2 regions of the Absiella sp. AM29-15 genome follow, and region 1 is predicted to be linked to the other one. Evidence: riboswitches for the same ligand, from Rfam matches in the RefSeq annotation. Region 1 holds a riboswitch; the other holds the start of a gene.
What was found. A riboswitch is a leader RNA that binds a small molecule or an ion and turns the genes downstream of it on or off. The one in region 1 is predicted to bind FMN.
Positions count from the first base shown of each region.

Region 2: another riboswitch for FMN. It lies ahead of DW761_RS20175 (ECF transporter S component); the one in region 1 lies ahead of DW761_RS15075 (ECF transporter S component).

Region 1 covers NZ_QVFL01000015.1:106,301-124,279, forward strand. The annotation lists gene DW761_RS15000 (extracellular solute-binding protein) at 1-977, opposite strand, end outside; gene DW761_RS15005 (ABC transporter permease) at 977-1,828, opposite strand; gene DW761_RS15010 (ABC transporter ATP-binding protein) at 1,830-3,407, opposite strand; gene DW761_RS15015 (helix-turn-helix domain-containing protein) at 3,424-3,957, opposite strand; gene DW761_RS15020 (helix-turn-helix transcriptional regulator) at 4,333-4,668, shown strand; gene DW761_RS15025 (hypothetical protein) at 5,363-5,656, opposite strand; tRNA gene DW761_RS15030 (tRNA-Val) at 5,811-5,886, opposite strand; gene DW761_RS15035 (ArsR/SmtB family transcription factor) at 5,982-7,058, opposite strand; gene DW761_RS15040 (MFS transporter) at 7,075-8,319, opposite strand; gene DW761_RS15045 (esterase family protein) at 8,441-9,190, opposite strand; gene DW761_RS15050 (ATP-grasp domain-containing protein) at 9,187-10,377, opposite strand; gene DW761_RS15055 (polysaccharide deacetylase family protein) at 10,482-11,783, opposite strand; gene typA (translational GTPase TypA) at 11,911-13,749, shown strand; gene DW761_RS15065 (hypothetical protein) at 13,857-14,249, opposite strand; gene DW761_RS15070 (hypothetical protein) at 14,356-14,817, shown strand; FMN riboswitch at 14,855-14,971, shown strand; gene DW761_RS15075 (ECF transporter S component) at 15,063-15,683, shown strand; gene DW761_RS15080 (ABC transporter permease) at 15,691-16,425, opposite strand; gene DW761_RS15085 (SOS response-associated peptidase family protein) at 16,422-16,967, opposite strand; gene DW761_RS15090 (tetratricopeptide repeat protein) at 16,994-17,979, opposite strand, start outside.
Region 2 covers NZ_QVFL01000029.1:705-8,470, reverse strand. The annotation lists gene hslO (Hsp33 family molecular chaperone HslO) at 187-1,071, shown strand; gene dusB (tRNA dihydrouridine synthase DusB) at 1,061-2,062, shown strand; gene DW761_RS20180 (peptidylprolyl isomerase) at 2,059-2,664, shown strand; FMN riboswitch at 2,778-2,899, shown strand; gene DW761_RS20175 (ECF transporter S component) at 2,976-3,572, shown strand; gene DW761_RS20170 (pyridoxamine 5'-phosphate oxidase family protein) at 3,585-4,040, shown strand; gene DW761_RS20165 (RNA 2'-phosphotransferase) at 4,084-4,629, opposite strand; gene DW761_RS20160 (hypothetical protein) at 4,708-5,460, opposite strand; gene DW761_RS20155 (sigma-70 family RNA polymerase sigma factor) at 5,466-5,939, opposite strand; gene DW761_RS20940 (hypothetical protein) at 6,015-6,245, shown strand; gene lysS (lysine--tRNA ligase) at 6,723-7,766, shown strand, end outside.

The DNA of each region.
Region 1 (17,979 bases):
AAGGCATCATTTACTTCAGGATCAATATATTCTCCCCAGTTATATACCTTTAAAGTATCACTGCCATATTTTGCGATTGCATCTTGTGGAGAATTTGTACTCATGCCACCTTTTAATCCATACAGGATACCAGAGAATACCAAAGCGATACATACACCAATTACTCCAAAAACACGATTACTGATTGGTTTATTTTTCTTCTTCGCTTTTTCACGCACAACCGGCAAGACATTCACAATCAATAAAGTGATGGTAATCATCAAAACGATGATGGTAGATAAAGAGTTGATACTTGGATTGATACGTTTAGACATTGTCCATACCAGTGTCGATATGTTTTTTACACCATTTCCTGTAACGAAATAGGAAATCGTAAAATCATCAAAACTCATGGTAAACGCAATCAATGCGCCTGATACGATTCCTGGCATAATCTGAGGAACAATAACCTTCCACATAGCCTGACTTGGCTTTGCGCCTAAATCCATGGCTGCTTCTGCCAGGTTAGGATCAAGACTTCTTAATTTTGGCATAACACTTAATATGACATATGGCGTACAAAACGCAATATGTGCTAGTAACATTGTTAAAAAGCCTTTCTCCATTTTCATGGATACATAAAACAACATCAAACCTACTGCAGTCACAATTTCAGGATTCATGATTGGCAGATCATTGATCTGTTGTACGACTTCCTTCACAATACGCTTTGACTTTGATAAACCAATTGCGGTAATCGTACCAACGATTGTAGATACAAAGGTTGCGATAATTGCAGTTACTAGAGTATAGTAGATAGCTTCCATCATATTACGATCATGGAACATTTTTGTGTACCATTGTAAAGAGAAACCATCAAAACTTGTTAGAGATCGGCTTCCATTAAAAGAGAATACCAACATATATAAGATTGGAAAATAGAAGAAAACCAATACCAGCGCTAATATCAGACGGCGGGAAAATTTACGGTCTTTCATTATATATTCCCTCCTTTTTTGGCACGCACGGTGTCATCTCCTTTATCCAGACGACGTGTCACATACATACTGATCATAATGATGATCGCCATAATTAAAGAGATTGCACTACCAAAGTTCCATTCACCAACGGTGATAAATTGATTTTCAATTACATTACCAATCATCATATATCCCCCGCCTCCCATCAATTTTGGGATAACGAAGCTGGATACACTTGGCAAGAAAACCAAAGTAATACCAGATATAACACCAGGTAATGATAAAGGTAATGTAATACGACGGAATCGTTCTACACGATTTGCGCCTAAATCATTGGCAGCTTCCAACAAAGAATGATCCATCTTTGCTAATGAGCTTTCGATTTGAAGAATCATAAATGGTACAAAATTGTACACCATACCAAGAATTACCGCAAAATCTGTATATAACAGTTTCGCTGGTTCCAATCCAAAGAATTGTAGAATATGGTTTACAAGACCATTATCCGCAAGGATTCCAATCCATGCATAGGTACGTACCAGCATATTGATCCACATTGGCAGGGTAATCAATAAAATCAACAGATTGCGTTTTCGATCAGATGCCTTTGAAATCGCATAAGCTACCGGATATCCTATCAGGATACATAAAATCGTTGTGATAAATGCAATCCTTAAGGATAACCATAAGGTTTTCAAAAAGTCAGGGTCTGTAAAGAACTTCTTGAAATTATCAAATGTAAATTGTAAAGTCGCTACATCATTGCCCTGTGTCGTAAATGCATATACAACAATCAGAAACATAGGGATGACGATCATTGCGATCATCCATACAATATATGGAATTGTTAAACGTTTAAACGTTTTCATCCTAGTATCCCATCTTACTCATAACATGGATATCTTCTGGGAAGAAGCTTAGACCCACTTCTGCTCCTTCTTCTGCGATATCTGTTGTGTGTACTTTGAATTCACGTCCCTGTGTAGAGAACGTTACTTCATAAGTACCTTCTGTGATATTACTTGGATCAAAATCATAATCTACGTTGCTGATTTCCACATCACTTTCATCACTCAGCTTCCAGCTTTGCGCATTTGCCCATGTTTTTAAATCTGTATCAATTGCGGCACTTTCTTTTAATTCATCTACTGTTTTAAAGAAGTTGAACGCAGATATTGCTTCATTTGCTTTTGGATTTTCTACATATTTCTGTTGAACAACGAATACTTTGATTGATACACTTGTTCCAGAACTTGTAGAGAAGGTTACAGGATATGTTCCTATTGTTTCAGGAATATCATATTCTATTTTATTTATAGAAATATATTCATCATTTTCAGGATCCCAAGCCTGTGCATCCGCACGTGCAATGATCTCTGCATCATTTAATTCTTTCACATCCTCAATATCCACATAGAAGTCATTGGCAGAAATTTTTTCTTTAGCATCACTGGACACAACATCATGTTCCTTTGTGACATTCATCATTACCGTTACATTGGTTCCAGGTACTGTTTCTACCATAATTTCATAATGAACACCTTTAAACAAAACAGATTTCACCACACCTGTCATTTTGCCATCCTCTTCTTTAACGATATCTAAATCTTCCGGACGAATGACAACATCGACTTTTTCATTTTTCTTAAAGCCAAAATCTACACAGTCAAAGGTAATATCGTCAAACATAACTTTATAATCATCCAGCATGACTCCGGGTATGATATTACTTTCACCAATGAAGTTTGCTACATAACGATTCTCTGGTTCGTTATAAATATCTGTAGGCGTACCTACCTGTTGAATCTCGCCATCCTTCATTACCACGATTTTATCAGACATTGTTAAAGCTTCTTCCTGATCATGGGTTACATAGATAAATGTGATTCCTACTTCCTGTTGGATCTTCTTTAATTCATATTGCATTTCTTTACGCAGCTTTAAATCCAAAGCACCCAATGGTTCATCTAATAATAAGACTTTTGGTTCATTTACAAGTGCTCGTGCAATCGCAATACGCTGCTGTTGTCCACCGGATAGTAATGTTACATTTTTCTTTTCATATCCTTCCAGACCAATCAGCTTCAGCATTTTTAAGACTTTCTGTTCAATAACATCCTTACTCATCTTTTTGATTTTTAAGCCAAAAGCGATATTATCATACACGTTCATATGTGGGAATAATGCATATTTTTGGAATACCGTATTCAATTCACGTTTATATGGAGGAAGATCATCAATCACTTCTCCATCAAATACGACTTTCCCTTCACTTTGTTGTAAAAAGCCACCCAAGATACGTAACAGCGTAGTTTTTCCACAACCGCTAGGCCCCAGCAATGTGACAAATTCGTTTTCATAAATGTCCAGGTTGATTCCTTTTAAAACCAGCTGTCCATCAAAATCTTTCACAATATTGCGAAATTCAATAAGTTTCTTTTTCTCCATTACGACTTCCTCCTCATCAAAAGCGTGGTGGTGTTGTGATCCACAAAACTTTTGCGTCATTTTTAGCGGTATTCTTTAAATAATTTTTCGCTTTTCCATTAATGTAAAAGGTTTCCCCTTTTTTCACAGGATATTCCTTATCTCCATAAACAAGTGTGATTCTTCCTTCCAGTACATAACCGAATTCTTCTCCATCATGTGGTTCAATCACCATAGATGTTTCATTGGTATGTAATTCTAAAAGGATAGGCTCCATTTCATTTTTCTGAGCATTTGGAACGATCCAGTGGATACAATATTCCTCATGTTCATCAATAAAGTAATCGTCTTTATGAAAGACAACTTTAGTTTCCTTACTGTCTTTGAAAAAGGTCGCAAGGTCTGTACCTAATGCTTCTAATATATCTTCTAATGTAGACACAGAAGGTGATGTCAGGTTACGTTCCACCTGCGATAGAAAGCCTTTGGTTAATTCACTGCGTGATGCAAGCTCTTCCAATGTCAGCTCATTTTGAATCCTTAACTGTTTGATTCTCTGTCCGATATCCATGACATTCCTCCTTTAGTTTAGTCCCACTAAACTTTTCGTATTATATTTGAAACAAGATTATTATACATATTTTTTCGCCATATGCAATAATTTCTAAACAAAAAGTTTAATATTTTAAACTTTTCACTATATAATCGAACACGAAATAACCAATATCTGTCCTCTTGGATATTTTATGTTATGATACCTGGGTATTTTTTTATTTCGTATGACGCAAAAAAGATGCAATTCTTTTTACAATTATGCTCTCCTATGCCATCATACTTTATGATACTATGATTTTATCTTTATTTTTATAATACCATTTGTAATGGTATTTTTCGTTGAAACAAATATTGTCCTTTATACTATATATTACAGAAAGAGGTGCATTCCATGCTTAAAATCGGAGGAATCATTAAAGCGGGATTAGAAAATAAAAACATGACACAGAAACAACTAGGGAGTTTATTGAACGTAAATCAGCGTACGATATCCAGTTATTGTAACGATATCTCATATCCAGATCTCGATACATTGACAAGACTTTGTACGATATTAGAGATTGATATCTGTGAAGTTTTACATCTTCATCAGACAAACAATATGCAATTTGTAGTTCAGGACGATAAAGAAATGCGTATTCTAAACGCTTTTCGACAATTGCCTGAACATAAAAGAAAAGATTTTTGTGATAGTATGATCCTATTGGCTAGTATTGTCAAACAATAATCACACAATTTCACAAATTTGCCCTATCTTTTTTCCGCATCTTTAGGTTATTCTATTACCAGACAAAGGTTTCTTTGTCTGGTAGAAAATAATCCCCCTAATTATTTTCTATACATTCTATCCCCTTAATAATTATTATTGAGAAAAAAGGCGTTCCCCTAAACGCCTTTTTTCTGTGCTAAAACCTTTATTCAAAGACTTTTCTTCATCTTTTTATAAATTGTTTTGTTTTAGAATGTTGCAAGTTTGTTGCAAATCATCAAATAAATAGAAATAAAGATTTTTACTTTTTATATCACTTTGAAGTTTGCTTCCGTATAATCCTTACAAAATGTCTTATACACATCATAAATCTCCACCATATTATAATCACATATTTTCCCTTATTTATCACATTATCATTTTACATTCTATTGATAACATATAGGGGAGCAAGGGAAAGTAAACCTTGCTTGTATGAATTATCATTCTCCCTAATGATAATTCATACAATTTTCTATCCCCTTAAATAAACATAATTATTTAGGAAAACCCGGAGCTCCCCCTTAACTCCGGGTTTTTCCTATTTCATTCATATTTTGACATCGTTATTTGTGACCTAATTGTTATCTAATGTACCGTTTATACAAAGTTATAAAAACCTTAATAATTTATAATTTATTTAAATTGATGAAGATAAATTATTCTAGCAGATTTAAATAAATACTTTTTCAATTTGTCTTTGCATATGATGATAATGTTGTTCACTGATCTGCTGATGCAAATACTTGTGATCTAACAGTGATGTTTCATAATCAACACATCGTTGATTTAATAAAATATACGTGCGTACACAATCTTGTTTCTTACAATATTGGGCAAAAGCTTGTCTGTGACTCTTCCAAATCTTACAAAAATACATAATGTCCTGAGAAAATAACTGTTGATGAAAAAAACTGCGTGTTTCTTTCATGTACTGATAGAAGTCCTGATATTCATGATCTTTCATCTTAACTCACCTCATGTATAGGATACAACACATTCTTACATTATTCATGTAAGAATGTGTTTTTTTATAACGTTGGTAAGTTAATTTATTTCAGCGGTTAATTTTCTTATATACAAAAAAACTGTCCGTTAATCGAACAGCTCGTTTACTATACTGGTGGAGGTTAACGGACTTGAACCGCTGACCCTCTGCTTGTAAGGCAGACGCTCTCCCAACTGAGCTAAACCTCCGTTTGTTTGCCTAAATATAATACCATATTATTCTAAAAATGCAAGATAAAATATATAAAAAAGTAAAAAATAACTATGATAAGGTTATACCATAGTTATTCATTTAACAATGTTTTTTCTACCTGTTGCAAAAAGCCTTTTAGATATTCGCGGTTTAAATGATAATATAAACGCTGGTTATCTTTTTCAAAGGTTACTAACTGGGCATTCATTAATGCCTGCATATGATAAGAAATGGTTGGTGTCGATAAATTGAGTTCATTTGCTATTTGTGCTCCATACGCCTTTTTATGAGATATAAATGTTAGAATATCAAATTTGCTGGGATCACTTAACAGCTTCAAAGTAGAACACATCTGTTCCTTTGTTATGTTATCTTCTTCATGTAACATCTTTCTGATGAGGACAATTCCCCAAAAAACGAATAGTATGTCTTTATCCTCTTTATGTATTTTTTCATTAAACATGAATGTAATTTCATTCACATCGGATAAAACAGGAATCACAACTACCTCTTGTACCTCATGAAAATGAACATTTAAACTATCACAGATATAAGTAAAACAGTCCTTGGTTTTATTTGTATAGGTGATATCTTCCAGATAAACATTTAATAATCTCTCATATACTTTGATGTGTTTCTCATATAACTGCATAATGCTTGAAATCATCATTTCTATTTTATCCAAATAGGTTTCTAATTGAGAATGAATCTTCCATATTTTCCATTTGATATCATCTTCATAAAGGACTTCATCTAAAAGGGCTGGTAAATCTTCTTCATTGATATCTTCTTTATAAATTTCTTTTCCTGAAGTGACAATCTTCCTTAAGAATGCGCAGGGATCTTTCTTATAGAATGATCGAATAGCGTGAAATGTTTTTTTCGTATCACTGCTTGTTTCTTCTTCTGAGCTGGTCTGCACAATAGCACGTACCAAAGAACTGTTTCCTTGTTTGTTTAAATTACGAAATAAATATGCTTCTTGTGGAAACTGTGCTTCCATCATCTTTCCAGCTTCTTCAATTAAAGAATACCATTCTTTTAAATCATCATTTTGCTCAGTAGATAAAGAATCTACATGTTTCAGTTCTAAATCCTGGTTTACATAATGCTCTAGAAGACCGATACATTCCAATATCGGTCTTAGTCTTTTTTCATAACGAATCATCGTCATTCCTCCATTTTTATAAATCGTTGAGTGACTTCATGAACATCATACCAGCAAATAACACAATTGTAAATATTCCACATACAAGAAGAATATCTAAAACACTGGCAAAGCTGCATACTCCACTTAAAATGAAGGATAAAATTGGCATTCCTGCTGTAGCAATTGCGGACAAGATAGAACTGGCTCTTGATACATAAGCTGTATCTACCCTGCTCATAAATGCAATATTTACTAAAGATATGATAATTCCTGCAAATAATCCAAATAAGAAACTGGATATGCCAATACAGATTCCAATAATTTCCATTGATGGTGCACCTGGAATAAGGGTCAAAGCTGCATAATAGACGCCCGTCATCATTCCACCGAATGCTAATAGAACATGATTAGAAAAGCGGCGGTGTGCATAAGGGTACAGGAAAGAGCCGACACCAATACCAATCGTCATCATGATGGATAACAAAGAAAGCATATAAGCAGGTGCATGAAGGATTCCACTGATATATGGTGCTTCAAATGAATTTAATGGAACCAATGTCATATTCATGATACAAGCCAGTATGGCAAGTGTGAATAGAATTTTTGTGCCCCTCAGATAGCGATAGCCATCTTTTAAATCATGTAAATAAGAAGCGCACTGTAATCGGATCGTTGCTTTTTTTTCGGCTTTTTCTTCCTGAAGAGGAATGGTAGCAATAAGAAATGCAGATATAAAGAATGTTAGCATATCGATAGCAACTGCTCCTGCAATCCCTCCAACACTTAATATCACACCAGCAATTCCTGTTCCAATCAACTCAAATATTCTGGCACTGGACTGATTTAATGATAAACCAAAATCATAGTCCTCCTTAGGCAGAATGCGTGGGATAAATCCCGTTTCTGCAGGATTTCTAAAGGATTCTAATGTGTTATTCATAAATGTGATGACCAGAAGAATCCATGGATACAATAATTGGTTGATATATAAGAGAATGATCAAACCCGTAAGCACGCCTCTACCTAGATCACATAAGACCATAACACGTTTTTTAGGCTGTTGTTCAACAATAGCTCCAGCGATTGGCTGAATAAGAATGTTAGGCAAAATATTTACCCCTAATACGATAGCAGACCATGCAGCTGAATCTGTAAGTGCATAAACAAGCCAGCTAAAGGCGATCATATCAATGGAATCTCCTAAACGATTGATAAGATTAGCAATTAAATTCTGCATAAAGCAGCGATGATGCATAATGGTACGGTATCCTTGTTTCATATGTATCTATCTCCTTTGTTTGACATATATATAATATTATGATAATAGATATTTGTCAACTGTCAATGTTAGATATCCATAAAATATATAAACAAAAAAAAGATCTGAATAAATCAGACCTTTAAACAACGAATTGTAAGAAGTAATCAATTTGTTTCTTCCACCAGTACCAGTCATGTGATACGTCGTATCCCCAATAGTCAATCCATACATCCAGATGTTTCTCTTCAAAAATCTGCTGCATCTGATGCAAGCTGTATTCCATTTCCTGCTCCCATGCACCTCGACCGCAGCATAAAATGACTTCTGATTTTTTATATAACTCCATATATGGGTGATCCATTGGCATATTTGGCAGATAATCACTTGGTGAATTCAAATATGTTAATTCATCATGATAGTCATGGAAGAAATAATCTGCATGATAAATACCAGACATGGCGATTACTTTATCGAATAAATCTGGTCTTCTTAAGAAGAAATTCAATGCATGAAATGCTCCTAAAGAACATCCACAGGTCATAATGCCTTTGATTTCTGTTTGTCCTGGATCATTGATTTCGTGAATTCTTGGGACTAATTCATCTACAATATAGTGATAATAACGCTCGTGTTGTTCAATGCGCTGTCTTGGATTGCCATCTTCTTTACTCCATGTTTCCGCATCAATGGAATCACAACAGAAGAACTGTACACGTCCTGCATCAATATATTCCTGAGCTGCTTCGATCATTCCAAAGTTTTCAAAATCGTAAAAGCGTCCATCCTGTGCCGGAAATACAAGACAAGGCTTGCCTGTTTCTCCATACACTTTAAATTCCATATCGCGGTTTAATTCATGAGAAAATTCCTTATAATATTCGATCTTCATACTGTTTCCTCCTTCTGGACATAGTCTATAAATGCATGTACTTCGTCCATCGTTTCAAAACAAGCGATAAATGTTTCATCTCCCATGGCATCCTGCCATATTTCTGGCAAATATTCATGCATCCGTATATGTGAACCATAGGTTTGCAGAATATCTTTTGTGCTATGACAATAGTGCCGATGATATTTTTGTGATGCATATACCCCATAATATGGTGCTTTCTTTAAGGAACGTGCACCATAGCCACAAACCATATCTGCCCATATTTGATAGGCATCAATTTCGTTGGCATAGTCAATCATATCTGCGGTATACCCGCCAGGTACACGCATATTGACTTCTAATCCTATTAAATCATCTTTCTTTCCCATTCCCTCTTTGTCGTGTGCGAGTCGGAAAAATTCTAAGTGGAACCATCTGCCTTTTGCTTTAAAGGCTTTTAAAACAGCCTTGCCTGCTTTTTTAAGATCAGATGGAATCTCACGCTCGCTGTAATATGCAAGATGGTTTTTCTGATTGACGATATCCATGATTCCTACAGGGAAAACATGTGATGTTTCTAATATGATGGTTCCCAAGCTGTCTACAATGCCATCATATGTAACAATTGTTCCCTCTATGAATTCCTCCATAACATAATTCTCATGAGGCTGTTTCATGAATTTTTCTACATCTTCATCACAATTCAGACGATAAGTCTGAAAAGCTCCAACACCATCTTTTGGCTTTGCGATACAAAGATATCCGCATTTCTGTACAAAGTCTTTGACCTGTGGATAAGACTGTACTTCAATTTGTCTGGCACTTTTGATATGTGCCTTTAAATACCCTTTTTTCATCAACGCCTTGTTTCTAACCATTTCCACTTCATCTTCCTGATAACCCGTGGTAATATGAAAATCCGTACGCAGTTTTGCGTCATATCGCATCCAGTATTCATTATTGGATTCCAGCCAGTCGATTTTACCATATTTGTATGAAAAAAACGCAACAGCTTTAAACAGCTGCTCATAATCATTCATATCATTGACATAATAGTATTCCTGCAAAGAGTGCTTACATTCATATGACAATGCTTCATATGGCTGATCCCCTATACCCAGCACATTGACACCATTGATTCTAAGGCTTTCACAAAACTTCCAGTAATTTTCAGGAAAGTTTGGGGATATAAAGATAAAGTTCATAACTATCCCAGCTTTCTGTTTTTTTTATTATAGCATACTTTTTTCAATATGTGTATATTTTTTGAATTTTTAAACGCTTACATAAACGATAAAAAAAGGAACTGCTACATTCCTTTCGCTTCATATAATTGTGATACAGTCACCAGTTGATAGCCCATTTCCTGTAATTTGGGTATGACGATAGCCGCAGCCTGTGCACTGGAGGCATATAGATCATGCATCAAAATGATATCCCCATCTTTTACATCTTTTAAGATACGCTCCACAACAATTTTTGCATCTCTATCCTTCCAATCTCTGGTATCCAGACTCCATGTCACAACCTTGGCATCCTCTGCGCATTTCACAACTGTATCATTTTTAATGCCATAAGGAGGTCGTAATACATGAGGATAAATATGCGTAATGGTATAAATACACTCCTTTGTTTCTTTGATTTCTTCTTCAATACCGGCTTTTGACAAGGTCGTTAATTGTTTATGTGAATAGGTATGATTACCAATTTCATTGCCTTCCAGCACCATTCGTTGCAAAAGTTTGGGAGCATTTTCTGCATTAGAGCCAAGCACAAAGAAGGTTGCACTGGCATTATATTCCTTTAATGCATCAAGGATTCTTTCCGTATATTTTGGACTTGGACCATCATCAAATGTAAGTGCCACCATCGGTTTATCTGGATCAATTGGTTTTACATTTTCATTTAATACCTGATCATATGGTACATAAGCAAAAGTCGTTTCAGGACTTAAATCGATATAATCTTTAAAATCTGTATACATGATTTCCATACTGGCTGCATTATCAAATAAATATCCCGGTGAAAAATAAAATACAACGCGATCTTTCTTCAATACGAAGGATGCGAAGTTTTCAACTGCAGCAGAACTATGCAGTTCAAAGTTTTTCTGGTTACATTCCTGTGGAAACCGCTCTTTAAAATATGTTTGTGCCTGATTAGATAAAGCGTGTAGATAATCTCCCTGAAAAATATCTTCTAAGCCTATAAAACGTTTTTCTTTACTATCATAAACAAGCGTTTTGATTTCTTCATGATTTTCATAAATACTCTCATATATATCCAGTCGAATAGAAAGATAGCGCTCATCTTTTACATAAGATTCATAACTGACATTATATTCCGCTTTACGCTTTTCTTTATACGCCTGTGTCTTTTCATCAAATGCTTTATGTCCATCTTCCACAATTGCTTTAATTTTATCGTCTAAATCATCAATTCCTGTTTTTGGATATAAAATACTATACACACTATGGTCCTTAAAGCCCATTTCCTGAATGCTTTCTCCAACCTCCTGATTAGGATTGTTTTTCTTTTTAAATGAAACATGCGAACAACTGCATAAAATCATCAGACACAAGAAAGGGCATACAATCTTTTTAAGTTTCATCTTCATCACCTTTTTCTTTCTAGTATATTGAAAAAGAAGTGAAAATAATGCATAAATATGCGAAAAAAGTTGTTATTATTGGAATTTCGTTATATTATTATAGTTGGTCTAAAAGGTGGAATAAAATATGAGCGAAAAAGAAAAAATTATAAATATAGCGGTCATTGCCCACGTAGACGCTGGAAAATCTACATTGGTAGATGCTTTCCTTCGTCAAAGTGATGTATTTCGCAGCAATGAAGAAGTAATCGATTGTGTTATGGACAGTAATGATTTGGAAAGAGAACGTGGTATCACGATTTATTCCAAGAACTGTTCAGTCATTCATGACGGTGTAAAAATCAATATCGTGGATACGCCGGGCCATGCGGATTTCTCCAGTGAAGTAGAACGTATCATTAAGACCGTTGATACTGTTATCCTGCTGGTTGACTCTTCAGAAGGTCCAATGCCTCAGACACGTTTTGTTTTAAGCAAAGCATTAGAAATGGGACTTCGTCCTATTCTGTTGATCAATAAGATCGATAAAAAAGATGCCCGTCCTCAGGAAGTTGTAGATGAAGTTTATGAACTGTTCTTAGACTTAAATGCTACAGATGAACAATTAGATTTCCCTATCCTGTATGGTATTGCTAAACAGGGTATTGCACAATACGATTTGGATACACCAAGTGATTCCATTGAACCATTGTTTAAGACAATCTTGAAACACTGTGATGTTTATCCTGATATGGATGATGAACCATTACAGATGCAGGTATCTGCTTTGGCATATGATGAATATATCGGACGTTTGGGTATCGGTAGAATTTATCAGGGTGTTTTAAAAGCACAGGAACAGATTGTCGTTTGTGATTCTTTTGGCAACTCTCGTACAAAAAGTACCAGCCAGATTTTCGTATATCGTGGATTGAGCCGTGTTTCTGTACAGGAAGCACATGCTGGTGATATCGTTGTAGTTGCAGGTATCGCAGATATCTCTATTGGTGAAACATTATGTGAAAAAGATCATGAAATGCCTCTTCCAAGTATTAAAATTGAAGAACCTACATTAAGTATGAACTTCATCGTTAATAAATCCCCATTCGCAGGCAAGAGTGGTAAATTCGTTACCAGCCGTAACTTGAAAGAACGTTTGGAAAAAGAACTGGAAGTAAACGTTGGTTTAAAAGTAGAACCTACTGAAAGTGGAGATTGCTTCAAAGTAAGCGGACGTGGAGAACTTCATATTTCTGTATTGCTTGAACAGATGCGCCGTGAAGGTTATGAAGTTGCTGTATCAAAACCAGAAGTTATCTTACATAAAGATGAAAATGGCAAGACAGTAGAACCAGTGGAAGAAGTTGTAGCAATCGCTCCTGAAGAATATTCAGGTACCATCATCAATAAATTGAACTTAAGAAAAGGTACCATGATTGATATGGTAGAAGAAAACGGATATGTACGTATCACTTATGAAGCACCTACAAGAGGACTTCTTGGTTATCGTAGTGAATTCATCAATGATACACGTGGTGAAGGAACTCTGGTACGTCGTATCAAAGGTTATACGCCTTACAAAGGAGAAATCCAGCAGCGTGCAAACGGTGCCATGATTTCAACTGAAACAGGCAGTGCCATGACTTATGCATTATGGAATTTACAGGAAAGAGGAACATTGTTTATCTCTCCACAGACAGAAGTATATGAAGGTATGATCATTGGTGAATCTGCTCGTACTGTTGATATGGATGTTAACCCATTGAAAAACAAGAAGCTGACTGCCATTCGTTCATCAGGAAATGATGAGGCAATGCGTTTAACTCCACCAAGAGTCATGTCATTAGAAGAAGCTTTGGAATGGATCAACGATGATGAACTTGTTGAAATCGTGCCAGATTGCATTCGTTTACGTAAAAAAGGTTTAACACCTCAAGATCGTAGACAATTCTATAGAGAAAGAGTTTCAGCTGAAGAAATAGAATAACTTGCATAAGACTGTCCAAATTTGACAGTCTTTTCTATTATATGTAAAGCTTTCATAGTACCTATGCCTTCACTTTTATACATTAAAAAAGCCTGAAATTTCAGGCTTTAAGATTTTGCATCAAATTTTGTACGACATTTTGGACAAGTTACTGTAATCTCACCTTTGCCCTTTGGAACACGCATTTCTTGTTTACAATTTGGACATTTCAGATATTTGTGTGTCTTACGATCTTTCCAACGCTTCTTCAGACTTTTCCAGCGAGAAGTTATTGGATATACCATACGAAGATATTTTGTGTTTTCTGCAGAACGTTTATAAACTTTTCGGCTAAACATACGAAAATAACTTAATACCAGTAACAAAACGGATATCCAGGAAACAAATGGTATGCGAAATAACGTTGCCAGTACCATAATCACAATTGCCAAAATCAGCAAAAAGAAATTCAACTGATCAACACCATAGCGCCCACGCATAAAATTCTGTAACCATTTCATGAATAAAAACTCCCTTCACTTGTGGGATATTATACCACTTTTCACATATATTTTCTAGTAAGCTTTTGATTTCATATTTTTTCACACAATTTGAAAGAAACTTCACATGAACAAAATGATATGGTATGATGAACACAAGGATGGTGATGACATGAATATCTTAATCGTATGCAATAATGGCTGTTCATCAAGTGTTTTAGTCAAACGATTAAATAATGAGCTTATGGCATCAGGTCTATCGAAAAAGCATCATATAGATCATGCCCAATTCATGTTTATGTATCTACAAAAGCAACCCTATGATATTATCATGCTTTGCCCACAGACTTATCATGAATGGCTGATGATGAAAAAAGATGATATAAAAGATACACCGATCTATATGATTCCACCAAAGCTCTTCGTGTCTTTTGATATAGAAAAAATGCTGGAAGATGGTGAAGATGCTATTCATCAATTTAAATCTGATCATAAAAATCCAGTCTTTTTTCCAGGAGAAGAAGCTTATATGAAAAATCGTAGATCGGTATCCTATCGAAAATTTAAAGAAAACAAAAAGAACATATGAATTGACAAATTTCTGATTTGTGCTAGTATATACATGACAAAAACTTCAGGGTCGGGTGAAATTCCCAATCGGCGGTAACCCCCGCAAGCCAATATGGCAGGAACCGTGTGAAATTCCGGTGGCGACAGTATAGTCTGGATGGAAGAAGTATGTGTTTTCTTTTTATGTAATCCCTAAAGGTTTTGTTGAAAACCTTTTTTATTTTGTAAAAGATAAAAAAGGCTGGCAAAAAAGGAGGAATTATTATGTCAGCAGGTGTTTCAACAAAAAACAGAAGCAGGATGAGTGTCAACACCATCGCAAAAGTCAGTATCTTAGGAGCTTTGGCCTTTCTAGTCATGCTGTTTGAGATTCCACTTCCATTTGCACCAGCATTTTATAAACTGGGCTTTGACGAAGTAATCGTTTTAATCGGAGGATTTGCCCTAGGACCATGGGCTGCCGTTTGTATTGAAGCGCTTAAAATCGCATTAAATTTATTGTTTAATGGTACCATTACCGCAGGGACAGGAGAATTAAGTAATTTTCTGATTGGTTTAGCTTTCGTATTACCTGCAACCTTTGTTTACCATCAAAACAAGACAAGAAAAAATGCTTGTATTGGATTGATTTATGGCACAATCAGTATGACGATTATGGGAGGATTGATTAATTACTTTATCATTCTGCCAGCGTATTCATTTTTCATGAAAATCCCATTAGATGCATTGATTGCAATGGGTACAGCGATTAATCCTAATATCAACGGTTTACTGGCATTTGTACTCTTATCTACAGTACCATTCAATTTATTAAAGGGTGTGTTGGTATCATTAATTGTCTTTATTTCATATAAAAAGGTATCCCCTGTGATTAAAAATCAATAGGAAGTTCTCAATGAACTTCTTTTTTTCTATATAAAATTAAATGTATGAAGATTTCCATAATCAAGGCTAATAAAATAATCCAGCCAGTCCATGCAAATACGCCTGTCATATCAAAGCTTACTTTACAATAATTCATTTGCCTTCCAATCCCATTTTGTGCCTGAGCGACGATTTCTGCCATGACACCTACTTTAAAGCCAAAGGATATTCCAGTCAGTAAAGAGGCCTTAATGGAGCTGTGAAGCAAAGGAATATAGATTTTACGAATCAAATATGATTTTTTTTCGGGATATATCTTCATCACATTAAGCAAATCCCGATTGATATTACCTAATCCCTCATAAAGATTGGCATACATCATGGGAAATAAGATTAAAAACGTAATGATAGCGGAGCTTTTCTCAGCACCAAACCACAATAAGATAATGATAACATAGGAAATGTTAGGAATACTCCTTGTTAATAGTAGTATTGGATAGAATAAATCATGAAATACTCTATGACGATAAGCAAGTGTTGCGCATAACATCGCCATGGTAAATGCAATGGTCAATCCTATAAAAACACGTAATAATGTTGTCGCAACCGCAACATAAAAGGACTGTGTTGACAATAATGCGAGCATATATTGTAAAACATCCAAAGGATAAGGCATCAAAAAATCATTATCTGTTCGTGAAGCAAAGATCTGCCATAATAGTATAAGGATAAAGACAGTGGTAAAAGAACGATATTTTTTCATAGATCTGGATCATCAAGTGAAAATGCTAGACCATCATTATCGACTGCAAATTCACAATCTCCTTTCAGATAACGCTCAATATCCTTTTCATGCAGAATGATTGGTGTACGATGATGAACAAACTTCATCTCCTTTTGTGCTTCTCCTGTCACAATGACGAATTCTTTCTTTTCATTATATATTCCTGCCAGATAAAAAAGCGGTTCCTCTTTTTCGTATATAAATACCTTTTTTTTATTCTTCCATTCATAAAAACCATTACAAGGAATTAAACAACGATGCTGTAACATTGGTAAAAATGTTTTTTTAGTTTCTATGCCTTCATTTCTTGCGTTGATTAACAGTTTGTTTTGAAAACCTTTCATGCCCCACTTCATAACATCTAAAGTATAATCGTTTTGTCCCTCCACCAAAACTAATGCATTTTGGGAAGGAAAAATTTCATGTTGGGCATAATGAGAGATGCTCATTTGTGTGATCTTTTGTTTTAATTTCGCAAAAGCCAGGGCTTCTTCAATTGAAAAATAATATCTTCCACACATAATCGCATACCTCCATTTCTATTAGCTTAACCTGGTTGTTTCTGTTTATTCATCTTTTCACGCAATGTTTCTATTTCCTCATGAATCCATGGTTCATCATAATCGCGTTCTAATGCCTCTGTGAAGCAGTTTATCGCTTGTCCGTATTCATGGATAGCCGCATATGTTTCTCCCATGACAGAGAATATCCAGCCATCTTGACGGCCTGCATCCTGTGCATGTTTCAAATAGGATAATGCCTGATCATATTGTTCAAGTCTTAAATAGCACCAGCCAATCATAGAGATATGCATTTCACTATCGGGATTTACAGCCAAAGCTTTTTCAAAATAAGCCAATGCCTGATCATAATCCTTTAATTGAGCATAGTCCCAGCCAAGCTCCCCATAATTCCATTCTTCTCCACCATACATATCAATTCTTTTTAAAAGTGTTTCAATAGCTTTTTCCTCTTTATCACAACGACCAAGGTTCCAAGCATATAAATCAAGCATTTCTTTACTTTTTTCACCAAGATCAAAGCATTTTTCACAAGCTTTTACAGCATTGGCATAGTCATTCATATCTGAATAACAACGGGCATAATGATATTGCATCCATATATTATTTGGAAATTCTGCACTAGCACGATCCAGATATGATAATTTCTTTTCATAATTTTTTTCTTTATGTGCAATCCAGATCATTTCCTGCCAGATCCATTCACGATCATTTTCTTCATCCCGCTGTAATGCTTTTTCATAATAACCAAGTGCCTGATCATAGTGTAAACAGCTTTCTTCTTTTTGATTCAAAGCATCATATACATCCCCTAATAGTGTTCTTACTCCTGTATCATCACGCCCACTGGCAAGGGATTGCTCCAGATGATCCACTGCTTCTCCATCATTGCCTAATTCATGATAAGCATTTCCTAATTCAAACTGCTTCCAGCCTTCATATTGGGAAGATGTTTTTTCAAGATATGTAATTGCTTTTTCAAAATCATTCACATGCTTATAAAAATTCACAA
Region 2 (7,766 bases), on a different contig from region 1:
CTTATAGTTTTATTTATTTTTTGTAGATAGCTTTGTGTATATAATAATTAAAATAAAGTTTAGTTTTTTTAGTGGCTGGACTTTATTTTTATATATTGTATAAACTTCCAGATTTTAAATATGTAATTCATCGCATTTCAATAAAAATTATGATATACTTCAATAGCAGAATTGGAGTTGATTACAATGAAGGACTATTTAGTAAAAGCGCTAGCATGCGAAGAGCGTGTACGTATTTATATGTGTGCCAGTACAAATCTGGTAGAAGATGCAAGAAGGCGTTTTGATATGTGGCCTACAAGTGCTGCTGCATTGGGTAGAACATTATCTGTAGCAAGTTTAATGGGTAGCATGTTAAAAAGTGAACAAGAGCAAATAACTATCAATATTAATGGACATGGACCAATTGGAACTATAATGGTTGATGCTTATAGTGATGGACATGTAAGAGGATTTGTCAGTGATCCTCATATCATGCTGCAATATAATAATGGTCATTTGGCTGTGGGTACTGCTGTTGGTACTGATGGATATTTAGAAGTCACAAAGGATTTCCATATGAAAGAAAATTGGAAAGGCACTGTAGCATTACAAAGTGGTGAAATTGGAGAAGATTTTGCATATTACTTTACTGTTAGTGAACAAACGCCAAGTGCAGTATCTGTTGGAGTTTTAGTGAATCCGGATGATTCAATTAAGGCAGCGGGAGCATTAATTATTCAAATGTTACCAGATGCTACTGAAGAGGATATTGTAAAGGTTGAGGCTGTTTTAGGAAAATTAAAACCAATGTCAAATTTAATTGATGAAAGTGAAAGCTTAGAATCAGCATTAAAAGATATGTTTGATGATATAAAGATTTTAAGTACACAGGAAATCGAATTTAAATGTGATTGTGATCGTGCCAAAATGAAACGTGTTTTAACAACATTAAGTAAAGAAGAACGTATGAAAATGATAGAAGAAGATCATGGATGTGAAATTACATGTAACTTTTGTGGTGAAAAATATAAATTTGATGAAGAAGAATTAAAAGAGTTAGAAAGGTTTTTAGAACAGTATGCCAAATAATACTTGGAAAATAGGAGATATAGAAATAGCAAACCAGGTTGTAATTGCACCTATGGCGGGTATTAGCAATCCAGCGTTTCGCGTGATATGTAAAGAGTTTGGCGCAGGTCTTATTTATACAGAAATGGTTAGTGATAAGGCATTATATTATGAAAATGAAAAGACTATTGGTATGACAGATGTAGAAGAAGGCGAGCATCCTCTAACGATGCAGATTTTTGGACATGATATAGAAACAATGGTTTATGCAGCAAAGCTTTTAGATACAAAAACAGATTGTGATATTATAGATATCAATATGGGATGTCCAGTGACTAAAATTGTTAAATCTCAAGCAGGAAGCGCATTAATGAAAGATGTAGATCATGCAATAAAAATGACAAAAGCAGTAGTAGAAGCTGTTAAAAAACCAGTTACTGTTAAAATGCGTATTGGATGGGATATGGATCAAATTACATGTGTAGATTTAGCTAAAGGTTTAGAAGCAGTAGGAGTTAAAGCAATTGCAGTTCATGGCAGAACCAAAAAGCAGATGTATGAAGGACATGCAGATTGGTCTTATATTAAACAAGTAAAAGAAGCAATTACAATTCCTGTTATGGGAAATGGAGATATAAGAAGTGGAGAAGATGCAAAACGTATGCTGGATGAAACAGGATGCGATGCAGTAATGATTGGCAGAGGGGTATTAGGAGATCCTTGGTTAATTAAGGAAGTAGTGCACTATCTTGATACAGGAAAACAATTACCACCAGTGTCTATGGAAGAAAAATTTATGATGGCAAGATTACATGCAAAACGATTATGCAATCTGAAAGGTGAGTATGTAGGAATGCGTGAAATGAGAGGACATGCGGCATGGTATGTGAAAGGATTGCCTGGTTCTCATAAATTAAAAGATGCATTAACGAAAATGGAAACATTTGATGAAATGAACCAAATTTTAGACTTATATATGGCGGAGATGAATCGTAAGGCGGTGAAAGAATGAGAAAGGTTATATCTGTTTGTATGATGATTTGTTTTATGTTAACGATAAGTGCGTGTGGGACAAAAGAAACACCTAAACCTACAGAGCAAGTTTCAGAAAATTTATTAAAAGGTAAGCATCACGCAGTTATTGATGTGAAAGATTATGGGACAATAGAATTAGAATTGGATGCAGATACAGCGCCAATTACTGTTACTAATTTCGTGGAATTAGCAAAAGACGGTTTTTATGATGGCTTGACATTCCATCGTAATATTGAGGATTTTATGATTCAGGGTGGGGATCCTAATGGTAATGGTACTGGAGGATCTAAACATACAATAAAAGGTGAATTTAGCGCAAATGGTGTGGAAAACAATATAAAACATGAGCGTGGCGTTATATCAATGGCTCGTTCGCAAGATTATGATAGTGCCAGTTCACAATTCTTCATTATGTATGAAAAGGCTTCTCATTTGGATGGGCAATATGCTGCATTTGGAAAAGTCACAAAAGGGCTGGATGTATTAGATAAGCTTGAGAAAGTAAAAGCAATAGATAACAATGGATCAGTTGAAGCATCACAACAGCCTGTGATAAATAGCATTAAAATTTTAGATTAAAGAATGTTGGAAACAGCATTCTTTTTTAGATTAAGCTTGCTCATTATCAAAAATAGGGCTATAATAAAAAACAAGCAGATATGTGTCAGACACAAACTGTTTCAAAATTGAATCAAAGTCTTTGTGGCGGGGTGTAAGTCCCTACCGATGGTAAAGTCCATGACCCGCAAAATTCGCGGCTGATCTGGTGTGATTCCAGAACCGACGGTAATAGTCCGGATGAGAAAAGACATTTTCTGTGTACACCTGGAGGCGAAGTTTTTTTTCGTTTCCAGTTTTTTTTTGAAATGGAGGTGTTGTGTTTGAAAAACATGACGACAAAAAATCTTGCTCTTATAGGAATATTAGCAGCATTAGGTGCCATTTTAATGGTATTTCGATTTCCGATACCATTGTTGCCACCGTTCCTGAGCTTTGATTTTGCACTGATTCCTGAATTGATTGGAGGATTTGCCCTAGGGCCATGGAACGCACTTGCAATTATTATTGTCAGAGTATTGATTCAGCTAATTATCAATGGTACAAATAGTATGTTTACTGGAGAAATACAAAGTTTTCTATTAAGCTGTGCCTTGATACTTCCGGCAAGTGCATATTATTTAAAACACAAAACCAGAAATGGTGCTGCTATTGGGATGTTATTAGGTATAATTATTTGTACTGTAACAGCAGTAATTACAAATCTATATCTGATTATTCCATTTTATGTTTCACTTTATCAAATGGATATGAGTAGTATTTTAGCGATGTGTAAAGAAGTGAATCCAGCAGTAAATTCAATTGAAGGAATGGTGTTGTTAGGCATTATCCCGTTCAACTTGATTAAAACAGGAGTGAATGGATTAATTACGTTTCTTGTATATAAAAAAATTAGTCCTATGATTCATCGATTCGCGTATAAACGATAGGAGGAAAAGAAAATGACATTCAAAGAAGGAAAAGACTTATTATTTAAAAAATTAGGAGATTATAAGATTATGGCATTGGCATCCAGTGTAAATGATTATGTGATGGTTAGAAATGTTAGCTGCTTGATTTATGATGATAAAATTTATTTTAAGACAGATAAAAACTTTAGGAAAACCCAACAGTTATTCGAAAATCCAAGAGTTGCACTTTGCGTTGGAGGTGTACAGGTAGAAGGTATTGCAGAAAATAAAGGGCTTGTTGTTGATGAGCCTGATCACAAATTTGAAACGCTGTATAAAAAATATCTTTGGCAAAGTTATAATGCATATAGTCATGAAGATAGTGAAATTATTATCGAAGTGACCCCAAAGTTTGTAGAAATTTGGGATGAGGATGAGCATCGTAATGCATTTCAAACTTTTGTAGATTTTGAAACAGAAAGTGTAGAAGTAATACCTTATGATTAAAAAAATCCAGAGCTTAGTGTAATCGTGTTAAGCTCTGGGTTTTTTATAAGTTATCAATATATTGTTTTGGAAGTGCTTCACATAACCAAGTAGCATCATTAGCATCATAAAAAACAATTCCATCATCAAATGCTTCTTTTGCGTTAATTTTTAAAATGATTGGATAATCATCGTGACGTTTTCCAACAAGATAGGCAGTATGACGATCACTGGATAAATGCACATATTGTCTGTGCTTTGCAATAAGGCCTTGTCTTTTGATAGAATCAAGAAATCTTCTTGCTGTTCCATGATATAAGAAATCAGGTGGCTTTTTTTCGTTATATTTTACTTTAACATCAAAACTATGTCCGTAATATGCACGAATTTTATCTTTTTTTAACTCAAAACGCTTTTTTTCTGAATGTGCAATCATTTTCTTGAGATCAGAAAGAGTGACATCTTGTAACTGATTGACTGTTTGTAAAGCATTAAGCAAATCATCAATAATGCACCAACCTTCTTCATCTAATTGAAGATTAAATTCTTCAGGGTGATGTCGCAGAGCATAGGATATCGTTTTACTTAATTTTAGTTCATTAACTGACATGACATATTTCACATCCTTTATAAATATAAATTAGTATATCATGAAATTAATTGCTTGGATGTTTTTACATATAATATTTTAGTGATGTTTTCCATGATGACCATTTTCATTAGTTGATTTTTGGCAGCTTTCTGGAATATTATTTGCATCATATAATGATAAAATCTTATATAATTCTTTCATGCTTTTATTTGATAAACCTTCTAAAGAATAATTGTTATCATAAGACAGGATTTCTTCTATAACACGATATTTTCCTATAGAATTATGTGAGTTATGAGCAGCTGTATGTGTTTCTTCGTCAATATGTGAACAATGATATTGTGAAGTAGAAAGCTTAGATTGCAATTTTTCCTGAACTAAGGTATCAAGCTGTGAAGATAACTGACTGTTCTTTGTATAAATTCCAATTTCTAATATACCATCTTTAAAATAGGCACGATATAATGGATCTTGTAATAATATATCAATTGCATCATCGATTCGCTTGTCTTTTAAATTTAAAGCTGAAATAATTTTTTTTGCGTCTTGGTTATAAGGCTTGATCGAGGTAATGATTAATTCACTATTGACTTTAAATTCCATGCTGGGATTTATATCAAATGACACAATAGCTTCTATATTACTATCATCTTCTGATGAAGGTGATGAATTAAATAAATATAGTATTGGAAAAGAAATAAAAAAGCATAGAAGTAAGATTGCGAAAGCCCACTTTCCTTTTGGTGATTGAGATTTTCTTTTTGTTACTTGCAATACATGAAGCATTGTTTTTTCTTTTAAATCATTATCAGCGTGTATATGATCTAAAGATTGTAGTGGTTTATTCAAGATAATCACCTCCAAGCATATAGCGCAATTTCCTTCGCACGTTTCATCCATGTATGTATTGTGTTTTCTTTCTTATGTAATATTTGGGCGATTTCTTTTATTTTATAACCTTTATAGTAATATAAATATATGACATTGCGGTAGTTCTCCTTTAGTTTTAATACATTTGAGAGTATTTGATCATCATGCGATTTAGTTAGAAAGGGAATGTTTTCATAGATTTCTAAATTATCATGCAAAATAACTTTTTTATGGAACCAGGAAGTTAAAGAATCTTTACATGCGTTTATACTTACTCTTATAAGCCATGCTTTCTCATGCTCGTCACTTTCAAAATGTGGTCCATTTGCATACTTTAAAAAGACATCTTGAAAAATGTCCTCAACATCTGCATCTTGCTTTAAATGAATAAAGCATATACGCTTTACCATATCAGAATAAGTATTAATGGCATGAATAATTTCCTCTTCGCTTCGCATAGAACCTCATTTCTTTTTTATTTAATTGTATTATACACTATTTGTGGTGCATTTGGTGATGGGTGTTAACAGTCCATGCACAATTTTGTTCAACTTGCGAAACACAATCATGGTTATGTTTGTATTGACTTTGATGAGTTTCAACACAGTCCTGATTCATTTGATGAGTTCTTTTCATTTATCGTGAACAGTTTTGATCATTTCTGTTTGGACAATCCTGATTGTCTGAGTGTTGATCACAATCCTCATGATGGAATCTATCACCAGAATAGGAAGCTGAAGCTGCATAAATTGGCTTTAATATAACAAAAGCACCTATTGCAATCAATAACACTATAAATAATGTAACAATCTTTTTTTTCATTTTAAATATCCTCCATTCACTAATAATACGAAATAATATATAAAAAGCTTTCAAAAAAATAAAAAAATTCATAAATAAAAAATACGATAAATTTTATCGCTAAAAAAATAGAGATTTCGTTTGACAAACAACTTCATTCTATATATAATCAGATGTGCAAATATGGCGTTGATAAGAGAGTAGAATAAATGGAAGTAATAGAGAGCATTTGATGGTGGAAAAGATGCATGGAAATTTATTTCGAAACAAAGACTTGGAGCCTTCCGAAAGGACGAATCATTCACGTTACGAATAGACTTAATGAAAGTCGCTAAGACTGTTTTAGGCAACTAAACAGTGAATTAGGGTGGTACCACGATCAAGCTCTCGTCCCTATGAGGAAGAGAGCTTTTATTATGAAAAGAAAAGGAGTAAATAACATGGAAAAGTTGACAGAACAAGAAAAAATTCGTCGCCAAAAGATGCAAGACCTTATTGATATGGGCATTGATCCATTTGGACATGCGTATGAAAGAACACACAAATCAGGACAAATACGCGCAGAATATGAAAATTTCACAAAAGAAGAATTAGTTGAAAAAAACGTAATTGTTAAAATTGCTGGACGTATTATGACAAAACGTCGTCAGGGAAAAGCTGGATTCATGCATATTCAGGATTTAGATGGCAGAATGCAGATTTATGTGCGTAAAGATGTCATCGGAGAAGATCAGTATGAAATATTCAAAAAATCAGATATCGGAGATATAGTAGGTATTGAAGGTATCGTTATGAAGACGGATCATGGAGAATTATCTGTTAAAGCGACAGTATATACACATTTAACAAAAGCATTACGTCCTCTACCAGAAAAATTCCACGGTTTGCAGGATGTAGAAGAACGTTATCGTAGACGTTATGTAGATTTGATTATGAACGATAACAGTAAACGTATTGCATTAACAAGACCAAAAATTATTCGTGCAGTTCAGCGTTACTTTGATGGAAAGGGATTAGTAGAAGTAGAAACACCAGTGTTACAGCCAATTCTTGGTGGAGCAGCTGCTAGGCCATTCATCACACATCACAATACATTAGATATGCCTTTCTATTTACGTATTGCAACAGAATTGCCTTTAAAAAGATTAATTGTTGGTGGATTAGAAGGCGTTTATGAAATAGGTCGTTTATTCCGTAACGAAGGAATGGATGCAACACATAACCCAGAATTTACTACAGTAGAAGCTTATGTAGCTTATTCAGATTTACATGGTATGATGGATTTGATTGAAGGGTTATTTGAATATGTAGCTATGGAAGTACTTGGTACTACAGAAATTACATATGGAGAAAAAGAAATTTCTTTAAAAGCTCCTTTCAGAAGATTGCACATGGTGGATGCAATCAAAGAAGCATGCGGTGTCGATTTCTGGAAAGAAATGAGCTATGAAGAGGCGTGTGCAATCGCCAAAGAGCATGAAATC